Regions from separate parts of the Photobacterium sp. Alg240-V54 genome, predicted to be linked through region 4. Evidence: predicted binding sites of a transcription regulator. Region 4 holds the regulator's gene; each other region holds the start of a gene.
What was found. The regulator CRP, encoded in region 4, controls carbon source genes, mostly activating them, when cyclic AMP is high. The targets are predictions, from matches to a motif close to TGTGANNNNNNTCACA.
Positions count from the first base shown of each region.

Region 1: a site for CRP is predicted at 2,634-2,649, ahead of deoD (purine-nucleoside phosphorylase). Genes of this name have one in related genera too.
Region 2: a site for CRP is predicted at 2,898-2,913, ahead of rppH (RNA pyrophosphohydrolase). Genes of this name have one in related genera too.
Region 3: a site for CRP is predicted at 1,628-1,643, ahead of G6R09_RS18420 (CTP synthase). Genes of this name have one in related genera too.

Region 1 covers NZ_UNRL01000001.1:493,302-497,774, forward strand. Annotated here, with positions in the region: gene G6R09_RS02055 (hypothetical protein) at 16-279, opposite strand; gene G6R09_RS02060 (hypothetical protein) at 556-795, shown strand; gene G6R09_RS02065 (zinc ribbon domain-containing protein) at 885-1,283, opposite strand; gene G6R09_RS02070 (copper chaperone PCu(A)C) at 1,535-2,026, shown strand; gene G6R09_RS02075 (DUF3283 family protein) at 2,082-2,288, opposite strand; gene deoD (purine-nucleoside phosphorylase) at 2,738-3,448, shown strand; gene G6R09_RS02085 (lactate dehydrogenase) at 3,658-4,473, shown strand, end outside.
Region 2 covers NZ_UNRL01000007.1:76,157-80,629, reverse strand. Annotated here, with positions in the region: gene ptsP (phosphoenolpyruvate--protein phosphotransferase) at 1-2,174, opposite strand, end outside; gene rppH (RNA pyrophosphohydrolase) at 2,221-2,745, opposite strand; gene mutH (DNA mismatch repair endonuclease MutH) at 3,490-4,155, shown strand; gene G6R09_RS15630 (sigma-54-dependent transcriptional regulator) at 4,162-4,473, opposite strand, start outside.
Region 3 covers NZ_UNRL01000012.1:43,485-47,957, reverse strand. Annotated here, with positions in the region: gene relA (GTP diphosphokinase) at 1-620, shown strand, start outside; gene mazG (nucleoside triphosphate pyrophosphohydrolase) at 693-1,502, shown strand; gene G6R09_RS18420 (CTP synthase) at 1,725-3,365, shown strand; gene eno (phosphopyruvate hydratase) at 3,446-4,473, shown strand, end outside.
Region 4 covers NZ_UNRL01000005.1:194,414-198,886, forward strand. Annotated here, with positions in the region: gene astD (succinylglutamate-semialdehyde dehydrogenase) at 1-894, shown strand, start outside; gene G6R09_RS14380 (DUF1338 domain-containing protein) at 935-1,729, shown strand; gene G6R09_RS14385 (hypothetical protein) at 1,795-1,989, opposite strand; gene crp (cAMP-activated global transcriptional regulator CRP) at 2,172-2,804, opposite strand; gene G6R09_RS14395 (OsmC family protein) at 3,187-3,591, shown strand; gene G6R09_RS14400 (phosphoribulokinase) at 3,652-4,473, opposite strand, start outside.

The DNA.
Region 1 (4,473 bases), on a different contig from region 4:
CTATTACAGAATAAATTAAGCTTTGGTTATCATTCGTAAAGTATGTTTTACCCAATAAAATGCTAACGCAGCAGGAGCCAATAAAATAATTATTGCAGCAACATAACTAATAACCGTAGGTAAACCCATCCCCCATGCGAATGCAAACGCAATTCCACTAATTGCGTCGGTTATCATTTTAAGCAATGAATACTGGCTAATAAGTAATGGTAACCACGGTAAAATTAATATCCCAATACTAACACTGACAATATTTATTTTAGTACTTTGCTTAAACATTTATAGAACTCCTCATTGATACATCATTATTGTTAATGTGATAGGGCTATTAAGCAAACAAAATTATAAACAACATCTAAATACGTAAAAACTTGTCGTAATTAACAATACATTATTACTCGCAAGTAAAACTAATTTAACGTTTGCAGTCATTATCATTTACTTAAAATTAAATATAATAAGTCACACAACATCAACTTCTTTGATGTTATTTAACTGTCTTTACTGTGTATTCCTGATTGCTGAAATAGCAACCTTTCCTATTTGGAGGACACAATGGATCAACAACGCGCAGAAAACCTTTATTACTATTTACGATCCCAAAACACACCACAAAAAGAAATGAATGTGGTGATTAAACAACTTATTGATAATTACAATATTAATTTATATCCACTCGATCGTCGTTACCGTTCTCGTATCGGTTATTCTCCTAATCGCTACGATATTAACAGTTATGGTACTGTCGGTTCACGCACAATGAATCAAACCCGTGGTATGCAGAAAACACATTAACAAAAACCCCAATAATCATAAACCGACTATTGGGGTAAATATTTTGGTGCTTATATTAACATTACGGCTTAATACCGATGTTAATTAAGTTAACCTTTAAGACGATCAACGATTAATGGCACTAAAGAAGTATAAGCATACCATCCTGCCGCAACAATTATAATCGTCCACACTATACGAGATAACCATTGTGTCCGCTGCATGTGACGCGAAGGATCAGGCTCTCCGCAATGAGGGCAAAAGTGGGCACGGCGAGAAACACTACCATCACAAGCGGGACAATCAGTTAAACGCTTAGAGCGTGGCTTTGTCATAGTTTCAGTCACTATCTTATCATTAACGGCATCAGAGCGAGATGCTGGTTGACTAAAATCAGGGGTATTCGCCGGTGGCGCTTTATGCCCTGAACGTTTTTCTGCGTGTAATGAAAACGATACTTCATGTTGAGCATTATCGTCATCAAGTGCAGAAAATTCAGTTGTTTTCACTGTAATTCACCCTTTGATTAATTTCTGTACACAGAATACGCAATATTAAAATAATAGTCTCAATTAATCTTGTTACGAGCACAATTTTAACACTAACATTTCTGAGTTCATATCAACGAAAATTATTGTGGCGGCTTTATCAAGCATACTTATTACTGCTCATTCAGCAATAAGTATGCTTAGCTGTTTTTCTAATGCTACACTCTTAATAAGCGCTTAAATTCATATAATTGGAAAAGGAGAACCATTGTATGTCTAAAGTAATTATTGCTCTATTAACCACTGCAATACTTTCAATTTCAACCGCAGTCACAGCGAAAACAATCGAAATAGCGCATCCTTGGTCAAAAGCGGTTCCACCTACATCCAATGTTGCAGCGGCTTTTTTATCCATTATTAATCATAGCGATGTTGACGATACGCTTATTGCAGCACATTCACCTATTGCCGAAATAGTCGAGTTACATACCCACAATAATGACAATGGATTGATGCAAATGCGTCAAGTTAAGGCAATTGATGTTGCAGCTGAACAACAGCAGCAATTAGTCCCTGGTGGTCTACATGTAATGTTATTTAATCTTACACAAGTGCCATCGATTGATTCGCAGTTTCCACTCACCCTCACCTTTAAGCATGCCGGAGAAATAACGGTCAATGTTACTGTTAAAGCGGCAACATACAGCGGTGATGATAATCATATACCACATGATGTGAGCCATAATACGCAACACCATCATTGATGATTTCAGCGTACATGGTTTATGTACGCTGGAATAGATCGCCATACACTAGCTATCAATTAACGCCCATTAAGGTTTTATATTTCATGATGGCTTGTTGGCAAAAATCACGCTCATCATCATCGTCAATATTATTGGTTAATTCAGCAAACGCCTCATAACCGACTTTACCGTTTTTCACTTTCCAGACAGTATAAGAAGCTTGCTTATCTAACTCGATACGCATTCTTTCGCTGTCTGATAATTGGGTTAAATTATACATTGTCTTCTCAAGCAATCTTTTTGTTAATTCTACCCAAGATTATGCTCAAGAAGAACCTCTTTCACACCCATTACTGTAAGCACTCTTTCATTATTAAAAATAACGATATAACGATCACTACCAATGTAATGGATTACATTTTTTATGTTGTTAATTTTTTTGTAATCCATACATAAACAGCAATAAAAAACAAAAAAATATAAAATATCAATAAGTTAATAATTTAAAACATGACCAATGACTTAATTATGCATTTAATTAACCCTAAAAAAGAAAACGCTACCCTTCACGGTTTCAACAGATTTAGTTATCTATGTCATTCATTAACTAAAACAGCCCAGTTTTTGTGATCTAGATCTCAAGGCTTGAATATTTTATTCAATAAACTAGGTTCATAAATTGAAGCATAATCTTTGCTTCTGAATAACTCATAACTCTAGGAGCACTTCATGGCTACTCCACATATCAATGCTGAAGTTGGCGATTTTGCAGAAACAATTTTAATGCCGGGTGATCCACTACGCGCACAGTTTATTGCAGAAACTTACCTAGAAAACGTAAAACGTGTTTGTGATGTTCGCAGCATGTACGGTTTCACTGGTACTTATAAAGGCAAACCAGTATCAGTAATGGGCCATGGTATGGGTATTCCATCTTGTTCTATCTATGTCCATGAACTAATTAGAGATTTTGGTGTTAAAAACATCATTCGCATTGGTAGCTGTGGTGCTGTTCATGATGACGTTAAATTAATGGACGTCATCATTGCAATGGGCGCTTCAACTGACTCAAAAGTTAACCGCATCCGTTTTGCTGATCACGATTTCGCGGCGATTGCTGACTACCATTTACTTGAAACAGCGGTCAATCAAGCACGCGCACAAAATGTTGCAGTTCGTGTCGGTAACGTATTTTCAGCTGATCTATTCTACAGCCCAGAAGTTGGCCTGTTTGATAAGATGGAAAAATTAGGCATTCTAGGTGTGGACATGGAAGCGGCTGGTATCTACGGCGTTGCTGCAGAACTTGGCGCTAAAGCACTAACGATTCTAACGGTATCTGATCACATTAAACGTGGCGAAAAGTTATCTGCAGAAGCACGTCAGCATTCATTCAATGAAATGATGAACGTAGCATTAGAAACTGCCATTAATCTATAACATCTTATCGTGGTACTACTGGCTGTAACGATAAGTCTGTTATAAAGATTATTAGAGTGAAAAATATATCTGTTGTGATGTATTTTTCACTTTTTTATACCTATTAATAGCAATATTATTCAACAGTTAAATAATTTCAATAATAGTAAAGCAACATCATTACGCTTAGGTATAATCATAGCCACCTCAACGCAATTCGGTGACGATCGATGACTTTATCTTCTCTACAAACGACATTGGATCAACTGCCGCCAGCTTGTGATGATTTTCAATTTAATTACTGTAAAACCGTTGCCTGTGTCAATTTTAGTCGCACAGATCCTCAGCTCTACGTATTACAAAAAAACAATTTACAGCGACCGATACTGATTTGTCGTGAGTGTGGCGCATTTCCGCCAGTACTCAGTAACTATGATGTTATTGCAGAAAAACAGCGTTTAACACAGCAACAAAATAGTGGTTTAGCCGCATGTTCAAATCCTGATTGCTCACATTATGGCTTACCTGTTCTTACCTATCGCCAGCTTTATCATGCGTTTGGTTTTAGTGGTGAACGTCAACGTTATCGGTGTAAGTCTTGCCATCATACCTTTGTCGATCCGTGGTCTAACGGTAATAATAAGCACCAACTACAACAAAAATTATTAGCCTATTTATTTACCGGCTATACCGTACGAGAGATTTGCCGTCGGTTGGTTATCAACCCGAAAACTTTTTATGATCAACTTAATCATATTGCTGCTCGTTGCCGTCACCAATTGACGATTTTTGATGCGCGGTTGGGCAAACACGCTCAAGCACGTCACCTTGCAACAGATCTAACCCCGTTACAGCCTCACAGTGATAATGGGGTATTATGGATCGCAACTGCTGAAGCAGATTCTGGTTATGTGGTTAGCCAACATGTTAATTATCAAACGCAGCAACCAGTAACAACTTACGTTAACCAGCACGATGCATACCATATTGGTACCCGCTTTATCGCTCCGCATAGCTATTATCATTCGACTAATACCGTTGTTACT
Region 2 (4,473 bases), on a different contig from region 4:
TCAACCTGCAATGCCTGAGTCGTCAACGCAGTCATATCGCTACTCTTGATATGGCGTAAAATATATTTAATTTTAGCGACATTACGTGCATTCATACTCAACGAACGATAGCCCATTCCAACCAGTAATAATGCGCCAACAGGATCGCCTGCTAATTCACCACAAACACACACCGGTAATTGATATTTTTCAGCACTATCAACAATATGCTTTAGCGCATGTAACACCGCAGGATGCAGAGCATCATAAACACTGGCGACTCGCGCATTATTACGATCAACCGCCAATAAATATTGGGTTAAATCATTACTACCAACAGAGAGAAAATCGACTCGCCCAACCAACGCATGGAGTTGATATAACATTGATGGCACTTCGATCATAATGCCAATGCGAGGCTTATGCAGTTGTTGCCCTGCCGCTAATGCTGTTTGAGCAACATCCGCATACGCCCGTTCAATAATCGCTTTAGCGTCATCAAGTTCATTAATACTTGAAATCATCGGCAGTAAAATATCCATGTTGTTCAAACCAATGCTAGCGCGTAGCATGGCTCGTACTTGGATCATAAATATTTCAGGATGATCGAGCGTAAATCGAATTCCACGCCAGCCTAGAAAAGGGTTATCTTCTTCAATTGATAGATAAGGTAGTGGTTTATCTCCGCCAATATCAAGCGTACGCATCACAACCGGCTGATGTGGGTAAGTGTGCAAAATAGTGCGGTACTGATTAATTTGTTCTTCTTCAGAGGGAAAACTACGTTGCAGTAAAAACGGCACTTCGGTGCGGTAAAGTCCTACGCCATCAATACCTTTATTGATAGCAAGATGCGAGTCGGCACTTAAGCCTGCATTAATATGAACCATGATCCGTTGCTGATCTTTAGTTACTGCCAGTTGTTGCTGGTCACCTTCAACAATTTTTTCAAGTTCATCATCTTCACGCAATAAGCGTCGATATTCAGCCAACACATGTCGATTTGGATTGACTAAAAAATCACCACGATAGCCATCAACTACCACCACATTGTTGTGCACTGTATGTGGGGTAAAATCGACCCCCATAATGGCAGGAATACCTAATGCGCGAGATAAAATAGCGGCATGTGAGTTGGCGGCACCGTCTTGAGCAACCACAGCAGCCAGTTTACCCGCAGGTACTGTCGCTAACATTGCAGCGGTTAACTCTCGCGTCAGTAGTACAATTGGTTCATCCCATTGCTGTTCATTAGGCTCGTCATCACATAAAAAATACAATAACCGCTGCCCTAATTCACGAATATCACGCGCTCGCTCTTTAAGGTATTGATCTTTCATATTGGCAAAACGATTAGAATACGCTTCAACCACTTGCCGCACAGCCCATTCCGCTTGATCACCACTATCTATACGAGTTTTAAGATCTTGGCGTAGCAATGGATCATTGAGTAAATGACTAAAGAGATCAAAAATAGCGAGGGTTTCTTTTTGCAAGTCACTATCAAACCGCTTCCGTAAACGGCGAAATTCTTTTGCTGCCGCATCAATCGCAATCGTTAATCGGTCTTGTTCGGCATGAATATTTAAACATGACGCTGGCGCAACATGCTCTAATAATGGCTGAGTATCATCCCACCATGCTTTTGCCACCGCAACGCCACTGGATGCTGCTGAGCCAGTTAAATGGAGCCGATTACCTTGTTCAAACCACATTCCTTGTGCTTTCGCATGGGCTAAAATACCCGCTAATTGCGCGGCAAGTGTGACTAAAAACGATTCTTCACTTTCGTTAAATTCTCGCTGCTGACGCTGTTGAACTACGATAACACCAAGGACTTGGCGCTGATGTATGATAGGTGTACCAAAAAAGGATCGAAAAGATTCCTCTCCGATCCCTGGTAAATGTTTAAAACGAGGATGTAAACGCGCATCTGCAACATTTAATGGCTCTGCTCGTTGGCCCACTAATCCTACAAGCCCTTGATCAAAGCGCAAACTAATACGCCGTCGAGATTTATTTAACCCCTGTGTTGCCATCAAGGTATAAACCTGACGCTGATGATCGGCAATGTACACCGAACAACAATCGGTCTTCATTGCTAACGTCGTGTTTGAGACTAATTGATCCAATGCATCAATCAATGTATGGGCGCTAACAACCTTGTCAACAATATCTCTTAGCTGTGTCAGCATAGTGAGCCTTTAAATTGTTCCCTGTGAGCCAATAACCTCTATTTTGCTAATTACGCTTACTCTTGGTGCGTTTAAATTTACGTTCTTTCCATTCTTTAAATGGCATTGCGACAGCAGCAAACTCTTTCAATGCACGACGGTAGACATCACGCTTAAAAGACACCACTTGTCTTACTGGGTACCAATAGCTTACCCAACGCCAGCCATCAAACTCTGGTGTAGCACCACGCTGCATATTAACCTTGGACTCATCGCATTCTAAACTCAGCAAAAACCACTTTTGCTTTTGACCGATACAAACAGGTTTTGAATCCCACCGCACAAGACGTTTAGGCAATTTATAACGTAACCAATGACGGCTTGACGCAATAATCCTGACATCTTTTTTGGTTAACCCTACTTCTTCATACAATTCACGATACATGGCCTGTTCAGGGGTTTCACCTTCATCAATACCACCTTGCGGAAACTGCCAAGAATGTTGTCCATATCGTCGAGCCCAAAATACCTGGCCATGGCCATTGCAGATAACGATCCCTACATTAGGGCGGTATCCATCGCCATCAATCACTGGACGACCTCAAGTATAAATATCTATTAATAGTGATTTTTTCATAGTAGACGTGATCGGTAAACAAACATTCATTAATATCGATCAGTTTTCCTCGCTTTAAACCATATTTGGGATAACTTTGCATAATGACCACTTTACCAACAGCTAAGTGAGACATACCCCACATTTATTCACTCTTTCTGTGGATAGATTTGTGCAGAAACCTAAAAAAAGCATATTTAAGTGATTATAAAAAATTTTACAACCCCCAATAAAAAGCCAATTAAAAACAAAATTATCATTTAAAATCATAGTTATAACTACAGGCAAAATTCATAATAAATAAAAATAAAGTTAACTTTCACATCACTAAAAATAGATCGGTTAAAGATCAACCAATAATAGCGTTATCCACAAAATATGGCTTTTAGCAATGAACAAGATCGAATCATAACGAATATTATTCCAACACAATACTGTATAAAAACTCAGTTAAACTAAAAAAAAATATTTTTCATAAAAAAGCTGTGGATATCTTTTTATTTTGATCTTAGCGCTAAATAACTGCCACAAGTTACGCATCAGCAGACATTTCAGCACTATTATTTCATTTCTATAACTTAAATGATCAATGGTAACCATTTATTGCGGATAACGATCATCGTAGATCTTCACCTACAACCACCGCTGATATGATAGTATTATCAGCCAATACTGTCTTCACTATTGGTCCTATCACAATATCTTATGAGCCAACAACCCATGCAACCTACACCAAAAACAGAAGCCGAATTACTTTATCGCGCCCAGCAATTGGCAGGCATGACGCTAGGTGAATTAGCAGCGCTCGCTGGCATGATTCCGCCGCCAAACCTTAAGCGCGATAAAGGCTGGGTTGGACAACTTTTAGAATGGCATTTAGGTGCAACGGCAGGTAGTAAGCCTGTACCTGACTTTATTGAACTTGGCATTGAACTCAAAACAATTCCGATCAGTTATCAAGGCAAGCCATTAGAAACGACCTTTGTCTGTGTTGCACCGTTAATTGGCGTACAAGGTCTGCAGTGGCAAAGTAGTCATATAAGGCAAAAACTGGCACGCGTATTATGGGTTCCCGTTGAAGGAGAGCGTGATATTCCACTTGAAGATCGTCATGTTGGATCGGCACTATTATGGAGCCCAAGTGCAGAAGAAGAACAACAATTACGGCAAGATTGGGAAGAGTTGATGGATCTGATTGTATTAGGCCAAGTAGAATCAATCACCGCTCGTCATGGTGAAGTGCTACAATTACGCCCAAAAGCGGCCAATAGTAAAGCACTCACCGAAGCCTATGGCGCTAATGGCCAACCGATTAAAACCCTACCCCGTGGCTTTTACTTAAAAAAACAATTTACTGCACAATTATTGCAACGACACTTTATTTAGCCCGCTTTACGCATGCCCTTGACGAAAGCAACGTGGTGGTGGAATAAGCTCATGTTTATTTAACAGTCGATACATCGTCGCTCTTGATACCCCGAGCTCTCGTGCCGCGGCAGAAATTTGACCTTTATTATTTTCTAATACGGTTAATAATGCATTACGTTCAGATTCTTCGCGCACTTTTTTCAAGCTTAATTTATCATCGACTAAACGTGGAATATCTAATTGTTCCGCTTCAATAGATTTATTTTCTGCGAGTAATACCGCACGCTTAATTTGGCAAATAAGCTCCTGCACATTACCTGGCCACGGGTATTGTAA
Region 3 (4,473 bases), on a different contig from region 4:
AAGAGCTTTACGCAGGTATTGGTAGTGGTGATTTGCGTATTAACCAGATTATCAATCACATTAATGCGTTAATTAATAAACCAACCGCTGAAGAAGAAGATCAACAACTGCTAGATAAGTTGTCTGAGGCCAGTGATAAAGCTTCTCACAATACCAAAAAACCACGCCGTGATTCGGTGGTGGTCGAAGGGGTTGATAACCTTATGACCCATTTAGCGCGTTGTTGTCAGCCGATCCCTGGTGATGATATTCAAGGCTTTGTCACTCAAGGGCGTGGTATTTCCGTTCACCGACATGATTGTGAACAACTAGAAGAACTGCGTCACCATGCACCAGAACGTATTATTGATACGGTTTGGGGTGGTGGTTTTGTTGGTAACTATACTATCACTGTACGAGTGACAGCTTCTGAGCGTAATGGTTTGCTTAAAGAACTCACCAACACCTTAATGAATGAGAAAGTCAAAGTTGCTGGTATGAAGAGCCGCGTTGATTATAAAAAGCAAATGTCGATCATGGACTTTGAGCTTGAGTTAACCGATTTAGATGTACTCAGTCGCGTATTGAGCCGTATTGAGCAAGTAAAAGATGTTGCTCAAGCTAAACGTTTATACGGCTAACGATGATAGGCAACATCAACTACAGAAATAGGTAGCCTCGGCTACCTATTTTTTTATATAAGGAAGACAATAATGACTAACAACACTGCCGTTGATATTGATAGTTTATTAAAAATCATGGCCCAGTTGCGCGATCCCCAACAAGGTTGTCCGTGGGATTTAAAACAAGATTTTGATTCAATCGTTCCTTATACCATTGAAGAAGCTTATGAAGTGGCTGATGCGATTGAGCAAAAAAATTGGGGTGATGTTAAAGAAGAGCTTGGTGACTTATTATTTCAAGTGGTGTTTTATAGCCAATTAGCCCAAGAACAAGGCTTGTTTGATTTTAATGATGTGGTTGCTGGTATTAGTGATAAACTCACTCGTCGTCATCCACATGTTTTTGGTGAGGCTGAATTTGCTGATGAAGCGGCAGTAAAGCAAAACTGGGAAGCAGAAAAAGCCAAAGAGCGCGCCGAAAAGGCACAAGATGAGAGTTTGCTTGCCAATATTCCATTAGCGTTACCCGCCCTGACACGAGCCAATAAAATTCAGCAGCGTTGTGCTAGCCAAGGTTTTGATTGGGATACGTTAGGTCCTGTGGTTGAAAAAGTACAAGAAGAGCTGGATGAAGTGATGGCAGAGGTAATTCAAACGCCTCAACAGCAACATAAGATCGCGGAGGAAATGGGAGATTTACTGTTTTCAGTGGTAAATTTAAGCCGTCATCTCGATGTAAAGCCAGAACATGCACTGCAACAAGCCAATAAAAAATTTGAGCGACGTTTTCGCCAAGTTGAAAAAAATGTGCTAGAACAAGGTAAGTCTTTAGACCAATGTTCATTAACTGAGCTAGATCTTGAGTGGAATAGAGTAAAGCAGCATGAATGCAAAAAATAACTATTCCCATTAAGAATTGCTATGTTATAAAGGTATGAAAACTTAGTGGTCAAAAGCAGCGAAATGGGGTGAAAACTAGGCGCAAATCACTTCCTTGATTTGAGACAAAAAAAATCTTAGGGGTGTGTGATAGTTTTCACGTTGTGGCGATAAATGGTGTCTGGTATACTAATTTCCCGTCCAGATACACTTTATCCTCTACACCAATCTTCCAGGTTTAACATGACAACGAATTATATTTTTGTTACGGGCGGAGTAGTATCCTCTCTAGGTAAAGGCATTGCTGCAGCATCTTTGGCAGCTATTCTAGAAGCACGTGGTCTTAATGTGACCATGATGAAATTAGACCCTTACATTAACGTTGATCCAGGCACAATGAGCCCTACTCAGCATGGTGAAGTATTCGTTACGGAAGACGGTGCAGAGACTGATCTTGACTTAGGTCACTACGAGCGCTTTATACGCACCAAAATGACTAAGCGTAATAACTTTACTGCTGGTCGCGTATACGCTGATGTTCTACGTAAAGAACGTCGTGGTGATTACCTAGGTGCAACGATTCAGGTTATTCCACATATCACTAACGAAATTAAAGATCGTGTGATTGCTGGTGCTGCGGGTCATGATATCGCGATTGTTGAAGTCGGCGGTACGGTAGGTGATATTGAATCACTACCATTTATGGAAGCTATTCGTCAGCTTGCAGTACAACAAGGTCGTGAAAACACCATGTTTATGCACTTGACGCTAGTACCTTATCTTGCTGCTGCTGGTGAAGTGAAAACTAAGCCAACGCAACACTCAGTTAAAGAATTACTTTCTATCGGTATTCAACCAGATATTTTGGTTTGCCGTAGTGATCGTGTTATTCCTGCCAACGAACGCGCAAAGATTGCGTTGTTCTGTAACGTGCAAGAAAAAGCGGTTATCTCAATGAAAGATGTAGATTCAATCTACAAAATCCCACAGCTTATTAAGGCACAAGGCCTTGATGACTTAGTATGTAAGCGTTTTGGTATTACTGCACCAGAAGCTGATCTATCTGAGTGGGAACAAGTTATTTATGAAGAAGCTAACCCTACTGCTGAAGTGACTATTGGTATGGTTGGTAAGTACATTGAATTACCTGATGCTTATAAGTCAGTCAACGAAGCACTTAAACATGCTGGTTTGAAAAACCGTATTTCAGTACAAATTAAATACATCGATTCTCAAGATGTTGAGTCTAAAGGTACTGAAGTACTTGCAGGTCTAGACGCAATTTTAGTACCTGGTGGCTTTGGTCATCGTGGTATTGAAGGCAAGATTCTGACGGCTCAATATGCACGTGAAAACAAAATCCCTTATTTAGGTATTTGTTTAGGTATGCAAGTCGCGTTAATTGAATTTGCTCGTAACGTAGCAAACATGGCGGATGCACACTCAACAGAATTTAGCGCTGAAACTAAACACCCAGTGGTTGGCTTGATCACTGAGTGGGTTGATGGCGATGGTAACGTAGAAGAGCGTACTGAAAAATCTGATCTTGGCGGTACAATGCGCCTTGGTTCTCAGTTATGTCATCTTCAAGATGGTTCAAAAGCACGTGAATTATACGCACAAGCGTCTATTCATGAGCGTCACCGTCACCGTTACGAAGTTAATAACAACTTGCTGCCTAAGTTAGAGAAAGCAGGTCTGAAAGTATCAGGTTTGTCTGCTGACAAGAAGCTAGTTGAAATTATTGAAATTCCGAACCACCCTTGGTTCGTTGCTGCACAGTTCCACCCAGAATTTACTTCAACACCTCGTGATGGACACCCATTATTTGAAGGTTTTGTAAAAGCTGCGGGTGTACATCACCGCGGTGAATCTGATAAGTAAGGATTACTGATAGCTGTAGCAGTTCTCGCTGCAGCTATTTTATTTAGCTTTTAATTTGAAGATAAAGCAGAGGAAACACAATGTCTAAGATCGTTAAAGTTCTAGCTCGTGAAATCATTGACTCACGTGGCAACCCAACAATTGAAGCTGAAGTTCACCTAGAAGGTGGTTTCGTTGGTATGGCTGCTGCACCGTCTGGTGCTTCTACGGGTTCTCGTGAAGCTCTTGAGCTTCGTGATGGCGATAAATCTCGTTTCCTAGGTAAAGGTGTTCTTAAAGCTGTTGCTGCTGCAAACGGTCCAATCGCTGAAGTACTAATGGGTAAAGACGCGACTGATCAAGCTGCAATCGACCAACTAATGATCGACCTTGACGGTACTGAAAACAAATCTAACTTTGGTGCTAACGCAATCCTAGCTGTTTCTCTAGCTAACGCAAAAGCAGCTGCTGCATCTAAAGGCATGCCTTTATACGAGCACATTGCTGAGCTAAACGGTACTGCGGGTCAGTTCTCTATGCCTCTACCTATGATGAACATCATCAACGGTGGTGAGCACGCAGATAACACTGTTGATATTCAAGAGTTCATGATTCAGCCAGTAGGTGCTAAGTCACTTCGTGAAGCTGTACGCATGGGTTCTGAAGTATTCCACAGCCTAGCTAAAGTTCTTAAGTCTAAGGGCATGAGCACAGCTGTAGGTGACGAAGGTGGTTTCGCACCAAACCTTGAGTCAAACGAAGCTGCTCTTAAAGCTATTCAAGAAGCTGTTGAAGCTGCAGGTTACGAGCTAGGTACTGATATTACTCTAGCTATGGACTGTGCTGCTTCTGAGTTCTACAACAAAGAACAAGGTATCTACGACCTTAAAGGTGAAGGTAAGCAATTCACTTCAGAAGAGTTTAACTACTTCCTGAAAGATCTTACTGAGAAGTTCCCAGCTATCGTTTCTATCGAAGATGGTCTAGACGAATCAGATTGGGCTGGCTTCAAGCACCAAACTGAACTACTAGGTGACAAGATTCAACTAGTAGGTGACGATCTATTCGTTACAAACACTAAGATCTTCGCTGAAGGTATTGAGAAAGGCATCACTAACTCAATCCTAAT
Region 4 (4,473 bases):
ATAAGCGCTGGTGTGATTAATTTAGTTCAGGGAGGGCGCTCGACAGGAGCGGCTTTGGCTGCCGCGAACGTGGATGGCGTTCTGTTTACCGGTAGCGCTCATACTGGGCATCTATTGCACCAGCAATTTGCAGGTCAGCCACAAAAAATGCTGGCATTAGAAATGGGCGGTAATAATCCACTGGTTATTGGCCAACAATATGGCGATCTTGATGCGGCGGTGTATACCATTATTCAGTCTGCTTTTTTAAGTGCCGGACAGCGTTGTACCTGTGCGAGGCGATTATATATTGCGGCAGGAAAAGCTGGTGATGAGCTATTAGCGCGTTTGGTAACCGTGAGCTCGCAATTGACAGTGGGTGATCCATTTGCCACGCCTGCCGTTTTTATGGGGCCATTGATATCTAATACCGCAGCCGATCAGCAGCTGGACAATCAGCAGCAATTAATCGCGGCTGGTGGCATAGCCTTGTTAGCAGCGACACGTGGCCAAGGTGCAATCGTTACTCCTGCGATTATTGAAGTCAGTGCCGTTAGTGAGCCTGCAGATGAAGAGTACTTTGGACCGTTATTGCAAGTCAGTCGTTATGATGACTTTAGTCAAGCAGTGGTCAGTGCAAATCAAACCCGTTATGGATTAGCTGCAGGATTAATATCAACAGATGAGCAGCAATGGCAGTATTTTATTGACCATATTAGAGCGGGAATTGTGAATCGAAATCGACCATTAACTGGCGCCAGTGGTGATGCGCCATTTGGTGGCCCAGGAGCATCTGGAAATCTACGCCCAAGTGCTTATTATGCCGCCGATTATTGTGCTTACCCGATGGCATCTGTTGAAGATGTATCAGTGCAATTGCCGTCTCAATTAGCGCCAGGTGTGAGCTTGAACTAAGATATATACACTGATGATGGTTTAAATAAGCGGGTAGATTATGGAATCAATTACGCAACTTTTTGATGGTTTATGGCACGACTATAGTCAACGGTTATGTCCATCAGCAGTGCAAATACAGCGCTTATTAACCGAAGATGCGGCGTTGTTAAATGATCATATTGCACTGCGCAGTTTTGGCGTACCTAAGTGTAGTTTAGCGGTTGTCGCCGCGCCGTTTATTGCTTTTGGCTACCAGCCGCAAGCGAAATACCATTTTGAGACGAAAAAACTGTACGCTGAATATTTCATGCATCCTGATCCTCAATTACCCAAAGTCTTTATTAGTGAATTACAGTTAGGCAGTTGTTCGGCAGAGTTACAACTTATGGTGCGTAGTCTGTTAGATCAAGTCGATGATGACTATTTTCGCAACCCTGATTTTGTTTATGGTGGGCGTCCATGGCAATTGGATTTTACAAGCTATCAATTCTTAGCCGCTGAAAGTGAGTATGCTGCTTGGGTTGCAGCGCATGGCTTTGGCGCTAATCATTTTACGGTCAGTATCAATCAACTTGAGCAATTTACCGATTTAGAACAGATTAATCACTTATTACGTCATAACCAGTTTGTGATTAATCAGGCTGGTGGTGAAATTAAAGGTGATGCAACAGTAATGTTAGAGCAATCAGCAACCATGGCGGATGAGGTTGGAGTGAGCTTTAGAGATGGGGTTCATTCCATCCCTGGTGGATTTTACGAATTCGCTAAACGCTACCCACAACCCAATGGTGAATTGTATAGCGGCTTTGTAACGGCGTCGGCGGATAAAATCTTTGAGAGTACCAATAGCTAGCTAGGTGTTGGTGGTGAAAGAGCTGCGATAATAAAACAGCACTTAGGCAAGTGCTGCTTAAGTGATCAGTTATCTAGCGGTGAAGCCCAAACGCCAGATTCATCAGCAGGGCAGCGACGTAATCCCGTTTGTTGCTCAAGGTAGCAGCGGCTATCGCTAAACCCTGTCATTTCAATGGTTGTTGGCTGACCCGTTAACACGCCGGGTACGGTGGTGTAACTGTTAGCTGAAAAGCGTTCAATATCCATATTGACCATCATTGATTGTTAAATCCATTTGTGATCGAAATGTAGCATGAATGAATGCGATTACAAATGAAAATTTAACAGAAATATTAACGTCATCAATGATTGCTTTTCGATGTTGGTAGATAAACGCTAAGATCAAAAAAACCGCAGGTATCAGCTGCGGTTTCATTGAGGATAACGGCGATACTAAATAATTAGCGTGTACCGTAAACCACAATTGTTTTGCCGTGAGCAGAAATAAGATTTTGCTCTTCCAGCATTTTCAATATACGACCCACTGTTTCGCGAGAGCAACCTACGATCTGGCCAATTTCTTGACGGGTGATCTTAATTTGCATGCCATCAGGGTGTGTCATTGCATCCGGTTGTTTTGCCAGATTAAGTAGTGTCTGTGCAATACGACCAGTCACATCAAGGAATGCAAGGTCACCTACTTTTTGGCTTGTCACTTGTAAGCGGCATGCCATTTGAGCAGATAGACGCATTAGAATATCTGGGTTAACTTGAATTAACTGACGGAATTTCTTAAATGAAATTTCTGCAACTTCACAAGGGCTTTTAGCACGAACCCAAGCTGTACGTTCTTGGTCTTCTTCGAACAAGCCGAGTTCACCAATAAAGTCACCCTGGTTTAGGTAAGAAAGGATCATCTCCTTACCTTCTTCATCCTTGATTAATACAGCAACAGAACCCTTCACGATGTAATACAAAGTTTCTGCTTTTTCACCTGCGTGAATTAACGTGCTCTTTGATGGATATTTGTGAATGTGACAATGGGAAAGAAACCACTCTAAAGTTGGATCTGTCTGCGGTTTACCTGGAACCATATTACTAACTTCCTCTGCATGTGTTGCCCAACAATATGTTCTGTGACGATAACTCAACAAAACTTTTTGATGGTAGGGTTATTCACTCAGCTGCTGGGCTGCAAGCTAACTTGAACTTAGTAAGAGTGTATCCTTTTTTTTAGGTTTTTTCTTGATATTGATCTAGCTGATTCACTCATTTATGAGAGATAAGTGTGCACGTGATCACATCGTTGTGAGTTAGTTACCAATAGCATAGTTTGAAGATGGATTTATTGGCTAATTGTGCCTATTTGAATACGCAACGAAATTAATATTAAACACCACAAATAACGTTTACATTGATGGTATTATCAACAAAAATAGGGCTAAAATCTAAATAATATAGCTAAAGGAGATAAAAATGCAGTCACGCGTAAAATGGGTTGAAAATATGACTTTTGTCGGTCAGTCATCATCAGGACATAGTATTGTCCTAGATGGTAATGGTGGTGATAAAGCGCCGAGCCCAATGGAATTAGTGTTAATGGCTGCGGGTGGGTGTAGCTCGGTTGATGTGGTGAGTGGGTTACAGGATCTACAGCAGCAGATTACAGGTTGTGAAGTACAAATTTCAGCAGAACGTCGTGAGCAAGCGCCACGATTGTTTACTGCAGCTAAGTTACATTTTGTGGTGACAGGTCATGATTTAAATGATGACAAAGTGAGTCAAGTAGTTGCTGATTCTCTCGAAAAATATTGTTCAGTATGTTTAATGCTGGGTAAAGGCGTCGAACTTAGTCATAGCTATGAAATTGTTATGGCATAACGCTATTTTCATTAACGGTTGCTGATAACAGCGACCGTTAATTAATACCAAGTTCAACCACTAGGCGATTTTGCCGTTTTCAATTAATTGCTCTAGTAATGGCCGCATAATTAATTCCATCGCAAAACTCATTTTTCCGCCAGGAACAACCAGCGTGTTATGGCGCGACATAAATGACCCTTGGATCATGGAGAGTAAATATGGGAAATCAACGTCTTTCAAACCGCGAAAACGGATCACCACAAAGCTTTCATCTAAACTTGGAATGCCTTTAGCACTGACAGGGTTGGAGGTATCAACGGTAGGCACCCGTTGAAAGTTAATATGAGTACGAGAAAACTGCGGGGTGATGTAATTAAGATAATCATCCATTGAGCGGACAATTGATTCCATTACTGCTTCACGAGAATGACCGCGATCGCGAGTATCTCTAATAATTTTCTGAATCCATTCTAAGTTAACAATGGGTACCATTCCAATGAGTAAATCAACATGCTGAGCGACATTAATATCGCCGTCGACGACACCACCATGTAGACCTTCATAAAATAATACATCAGTATTTTCAGCGAGCTGTTGCCACGGAGTGAACGTACCGGGCATTTGATTATAAGGCACCGCTTCATCAAAGGTGTGTAAGTAACGCCGAAACTTACCGCTGCCATCTTGAGAATATTGTTTGAAAAAGTGAGCTAATTGTTCAAAATCATTAGCTTCTGCGCCGAAATAGCTGATATGACGACCTTGCTCTTTAGCTTTACGAATTTCACAGTCCATTTCTGGACGTGTAAAACGGTGGAAGCTATCACCCTCTAGCCATGCAGCGTTAATGTCCATCATATTAAACATTTTACGAAAGGCTTCAGATGTAGTGGTTGTTCC